Regions from separate parts of the Enterobacter sp. PL_is514 genome, predicted to be linked through region 1. Evidence: predicted binding sites of a transcription regulator. Region 1 holds the regulator's gene; the other holds the start of a gene.
The links. Region 1 encodes PurR, which represses purine synthesis genes. Its sites were predicted from a motif close to CANGCAAACGTTTGCNTG; they were not measured.
Positions count from the first base shown of each region.

Region 2: purL (phosphoribosylformylglycinamidine synthase) is a predicted target of PurR. The motif match lies at 1,740-1,757, and genes of this name have one in related genera.

Region 1 covers NZ_JBVPGN010000034.1:147,062-150,175, reverse strand. The annotation lists gene AC0TNG_RS16345 (MFS transporter) at 1-681, opposite strand, end outside; gene cydH (cytochrome bd-I oxidase subunit CydH) at 845-934, opposite strand; gene purR (HTH-type transcriptional repressor PurR) at 1,232-2,257, shown strand; gene punR (DNA-binding transcriptional activator PunR) at 2,275-3,114, opposite strand, start outside.
Region 2 covers NZ_JBVPGN010000030.1:335,895-339,008, forward strand. The annotation lists gene purL (phosphoribosylformylglycinamidine synthase) at 1-1,654, opposite strand, end outside; gene mltF (membrane-bound lytic murein transglycosylase MltF) at 1,922-3,114, shown strand, end outside.

The DNA of each region.
Region 1 (3,114 bases):
TACCGGTGAAATATAGGTGTAGAGGGTAAACATCGCCCCTGCCCCCAGCACGGTGGTGAGCAGCGCGGAGAGGACCTGCGGGCGCACCAGCACCGACAGCTCTCTGCGCACGTCAGGACGTTCACCCGCGCTGCCTTTCGGCAGGGAGAAGAACAGCGCCACCATCGCGACCACGCCCAGCCCGGCCGTTGCCAGGAAGGACATCCGCCAGCCGATCGCTTCCCCCAGCCAGGTTGCCGCAGGCACCCCGCCGATGTTGGCAATCGTTAGCCCCATAAACATGGTTGCTACGGCGCTGGCCTGCTTATGTTTTGGCACCACGCTGGCAGCCACGACCGATCCCAGCCCGAAGAACGCGCCGTGGTTAAGGCTGGTCAGAATACGAGACAGCATCAGCGTGGTGTAGTCCGGCGAAATGGCCGAAAGCACGTTACCCAGGGTGAAAATCGCCATCAGGAAAATCAGCGCATTGCGGCGCGCGCGGTGCGAAAGGAGAAGCGTCATCAGCGGCGCCCCCACCATCACGCCGATAGCATAGGCGCTGATTAACATCCCTGCCGCAGGGATCGAGACGTCCACGCCGCGGGCGATGACGGGCAGTAACCCCATCGGGGAGAATTCAGTGGTGCCAATCCCAAAAGCGCCAATCGCCAGGGCCAGCAGGGGAAAATTGATTTTCATGCGTCAACTCCGGATGCCGTGTCATGTGGTGACACAGAACAAAGAAGCGGAAAGCATGACATCAATCACAAAAAATGAGAAGTTAACAAAATGGCAAAAGATTTTTGCCAGAGAAGTAACAATCGGGTCGATCGGGAGGGAGAAGGCTCTCCCTCCGCGTAAATCAGTGCAGCGCAGCCGTCAGACCGGCCGCGACAATCAGAGCCAGCACAATAACGGTGGTGAACAGCGAAAACTTCAGATCGGAACTCATCAATTTTTCTCCTTTTAATCCCCCCACGAAAAGTGAGCCTGCTCATTTTTGCATAATTTACGTCAAAAATCTTCCTGGATTTAGGCTGATAAACACTTTACCTCTTCCCCTTTTCATCAAGATAGGACAAAATTCCACGCTAAATTTATTAGCGTACCGGCCATTGACCCCCTCCTGACGTCCCGTGTCGTTTTCCCGGCGTGCCGCAATTCAAGATTGCGTGATAAGGGTGAGAGAAGGCAAACGTTTACCTTCAAGTTTTTCAGGAGTTTAGGATATGGTCTGGAGTGACATTTAATGGCAACAATTAAAGACGTAGCAAAACGCGCAAACGTTTCCACTACAACCGTATCACATGTAATTAACAAAACCCGCTTCGTGGCGGAAGAGACGCGCAACGCCGTCTGGGCAGCGATCAAAGAGCTGCACTATTCGCCAAGTGCGGTTGCGCGCAGCCTCAAGGTTAATCACACCAAATCCATTGGATTGCTGGCCACCAGCAGTGAAGCGGCCTATTTTGCCGAGATCATTGAAGCGGTAGAGAAGAACTGCTTCCAGAAAGGCTATACCCTGATTCTGGGCAACGCATGGAACAGCATAGAAAAACAGCGTGCCTACCTGTCGATGATGGCGCAAAAGCGCGTTGATGGCCTGCTGGTAATGTGTTCCGAGTACCCGGAATCCGTACTGTCGATGCTCGAAGAGTATCGCCATATTCCCATGGTGGTCATGGACTGGGGCGAAGCGCGCGCGGATTTCACTGATTCCGTTATCGATAATGCCTTTGAAGGCGGCTATATGGCCGGTCGTTATCTGATCGAACGCGGTCACCGCGAGATTGGCGTGATCCCCGGTCCGCTGGAGCGCAACACCGGCGCGGGCCGTCTGGCCGGTTTTATGAAAGCGATGGAAGAAGCGCTGATCAACGTGCCGGAAAACTGGATTGTGCAGGGCGACTTTGAGCCGGAGTCGGGCTACCGCGCAATGCAGCAGATCGTCTCCCAGCCACACCGTCCGACCGCCGTTTTCTGCGGGGGTGACATCATGGCTATGGGCGCGCTCTGCGCTGCCGACGAGCTGGGTCTGCGCGTACCGCAGGATATTTCCGTGATCGGGTATGACAACGTGCGTAACGCGCGTTTCTTCACGCCAGCGTTGACCACCATTCACCAGCCGAAAGATTCGCTGGGCGAAACGGCCTTCAATATGCTGATGGACAGGATCGTCAACAAACGTGAAGAGTCGCAGTCCATTGAAGTTCACCCGCGTCTTATCGAACGCCGTTCCGTTGCGGACGGTCCGTTCCGCGACTACCGTCGTTAATCGCTTTACGGGGCCAGCTATGCTGGCTCCCGTAACCATTCCCGGTTTAGCGTTTCGCTGTCTCCCAGATAATCCAGCAGCCAGGCCATCGCAGGCGAGACATCACTTTGCTGCCAGGTCAGGCAGCAGGCCGCATCCGGGAACGGATTCTCCAGCGTCAGCTCAACCCACTCTCCGGTATCGATGCGCGGACGCGCGAAATGAACGGGCACCATCGCGACGCACAGTCCGGCGCTGAGGCACGTCGCCGACGATTCCCAGTCAGGGGCCACCACCCGCCGCTGGTTGTCCAGAAGCCAGGTGATACGCTTCGGCAATGAACGGGAGGTATCCTCCAGCACCAGCGACGGCCAGTTGCGCAGCGTATCATCGCTGAGCGGCCCCTCCATCACCGCCAGCGGATGATCGCTTGCCACCACGCACTTCCAGCTCAGCATGCCCATATCGCGAAAGGCGTAACGTCCCCCGACCGGGATCGCCTGCGTGGCCCCGATTGCCATCTCTGCCCTGCCGTCCGCCAGCGCATCCCAGACGCCGTTGAACACCTCCTGCGAGACCCGCAGCTCGACATCTGAAAAATGACGATAGAAATCGACGATCATCTGCCGGGTACGTTCCGGCTTAACGATGTTATCCACCGCGATGGAAAGATGCCCCCGCCAGCCGTTAGCGATCTGCTGACACTGTTCGCGGGTGATCTGCATTTTTTTGATAACAGAACGCCCTTCCTTCAAAAACCACGCCCCTGCGGGCGTTAATTCCACATCACGATGGCGCCGCTCAAACAGCGGAACCGCCAGCCACTCCTCCAGCTGACGCACCGTGTAGCTGATGGCCGAAGGGACGCGGTGCAGCTC
Region 2 (3,114 bases), on a different contig from region 1:
CGTAGCGCTCCTGGGATTCGTTACACCAGATTTCCAGCGGGCTCATGCCCGGCTCATCGCTCAGGATATCGCGCAGGTTGAAACGACCACCGCGGCCGCCGTCGCTCACCAGCTCCGGCATGGCGTTAGACAGACCGCCCGCGCCCACGTCGTGGATGAAGAGGATCGGGTTAGCGTCGCCCAACTGCCAGCAGCGGTCGATCACTTCCTGGCAGCGACGCTCCATCTCAGGGTTGTCACGCTGCACGGAGGCGAAATCGAGATCCGCGTCAGACTGGCCGGAGGCCATAGAAGAGGCCGCTCCGCCGCCCAGACCGATATTCATCGCCGGGCCGCCGAGCACGATCAGCTTCGCGCCGACGACGATCTCGCCTTTCTGCACGTGATCGGCACGGATGTTGCCGATCCCGCCCGCCAGCATGATCGGTTTGTGGTAGCCGCGCAGCTCTTCGCCGTTGTGGCTGTCCACTTTCTCTTCATAGGTACGGAAGTAACCGTTCAGCGCCGGACGACCAAATTCGTTGTTAAACGCCGCGCCGCCCAGCGGGCCTTCGGTCATGATATCCAGCGCGGTCACAATGCGCTCTGGCTTGCCGAAATCTTCTTCCCACGGCTGTTCAAAGCCCGGGATACGCAGGTTGGAGACGGAGAAACCGACCAGACCCGCTTTTGGTTTTGCACCACGACCGGTCGCCCCTTCGTCGCGGATTTCACCGCCGGAGCCGGTCGCCGCACCCGGCCACGGGGAGATCGCGGTCGGGTGGTTGTGGGTTTCAACCTTCATCAGGATATGCGCGGGCTCCTGATGGAAGTCATAGCGCCCTGCTTCGCGATCGGCGAAGAAGCGGCCCACCTCGGAACCTTCCATCACCGCGGCGTTGTCTTTATAGGCAGACAGCACGTGGTCAGGGGTTTGCTCCATGGTGTTTTTGATCATTTTGAACAGCGACTTTGGCTGCTGTTCGCCGTCAATAATCCAGTCGGCGTTGAAAATCTTGTGGCGGCAGTGCTCAGAGTTTGCCTGCGCGAACATATAGAGTTCTATGTCGTTCGGGTTACGGTTGAGCTTAACAAACGCATCCTGCAGGTAGTCGATTTCGTCTTCTGCCAGCGCCAGGCCGAGACGCAGGTTGGCGTCAATCAGCGCCTGACGGCCCTGCCCCAGCAGGTCTACGCTCTGTACCGGCGCAGGCTGATGGTGAGAGAAAAGCTTCTGCGCGTCATCGAGAGAGGCAAATACGCTCTCCATCATGCGATCGTGCAGTTCAGCCGCAACCGCCTGCCACTGTGCTTCGCTAAGGGTAGAGGCTTCCACGTAGTACGCCACGCCGCGTTCCAGACGGTTAATCTGGCTCAGGCCACAGTTGTGGGCGATGTCGGTGGCTTTGGAAGACCAGGGGGAGATGGTGCCCGGACGAGGCGTCGCAAGGATCAGTTTGCCGGTTGGCGTATGGCTGCTCAGACTTGGGCCATACTTGAGCAGGCGTTCCAGCTGTACGCGCTCCTCTGCATTCAGGGGGGCATTCAGGTCAGCAAAATGGACATACTCAGCGTAAATATTGCTTACCGGAAGGTCGGCCGCCTGAAAACGTGCCAGCAGTTTAGTGATACGGAAGGCAGACAGTGCAGGCGAACCACGCAGAATTTCCATCATAAGTCTCTCGTCTTCGAAGCGCCGGGGCGCTTACAGTGTGCGCAAGGGGGGAAAACGGGCGTCATTATAGAGAATCCTGAGCGCCGACGAAACCGTTTGCGTCGAAATAAAATTTGCACAGAGATTTAACAATAGATGTGACCAGTCTCTCTAATTGGTTGCCAAGTGGCGCAAGTTTACGCAAAATGCCGCTCATTCAATGGCAAACCTTATGATTAACATGGCTACAGCAGACTGAGGCAACCGGCGTCGCAGAGAATTAACTAATTGAAAAAATTAAAGATTAATTATCTGCTCATCGGCATTGTAACGTTGCTGCTGGCAGTGGCCCTCTGGCCTTCCATCCCCTGGTTCGGCAAAGCCGAAAACCGTATCGCCGCCATTCAGGAGCGGGGGGAATTGCGCGTCAGTACCCTCAACTCTCCGCTGATTTACAGCGACATCAACGGTAAAATCATTGGTCTGGATTACGAGCTGGCACAACAGTTCGCCGATTATCTTGGCGTGAAGCTTAAAATCACCGTCCGCCAGAATATCAACCAGCTGTTTGACGACCTCGATAACGACGATGCCGATATGCTTGCCGCCGGGCTGGTGTATAACAGCGAGCGCAGCAAAAACTACCAGCCAGGCCCGACCTACTACTCCGTTTCGCAGCAGCTGGTTTACCGCGTCGGGGGCCTGCGCCCGCGTTCGCTGGCCTCGATTGACGATCGGCAACTGACGATTGCGCCTGGCCACGTGGTGATTGACGATCTGCGTGAGCTCAAGGAGAAGAAATATCCCGACCTGAGCTGGACTGTGGATCCGAAACTCGGCACGACGGAGCTGCTGGAGCAGGTAAAAGACCAGAAAGTGCCCTACACCATCGCCGATTCGGTCGCGATCAGCCTGTTCCAGCGGGTGCATCCTGAAATCGCCGTGGCGCTGGACGTCACCGACGAGCAGCCTGTGACCTGGTTTAGCCAGCTTGATGACGATCAGACCTTCTCTGCCGCGATGCTTGATTTCTTCAACACCATCAATGAAGACGGTACCCTGGCGCGCCTGGAGGAGAAGTACCTCGGTCACGGTGACGACTTTGACTACGTTGACACCCGCAGCTTCCTGCGCGCGGTAGACAGCGTCCTGCCAGATCTGCAGCCGCTGTTCGAAAAATACGCCCAGGAGATTGACTGGAAATTGCTGGCGGCTATTTCGTATCAGGAATCCCACTGGGATACCCAGGCCACGTCTCCCACGGGCGTACGTGGTTTGATGATGTTAACCAAAAATACCGCGCTGAGCCTGGGCGTCAATGACCGTACCGATGCGGAACAGAGCATCAGCGGCGGCGCGCGCTACCTGCAGGATATGATGGCCAAAGTCCCGGAAACGGTGCCGGAAGAGGAGCGGATCTGGTTCGCGCTGGCGGCCTACAATATGGGCTACGCACATATGCTGGATGCGCGGGCGTTGAC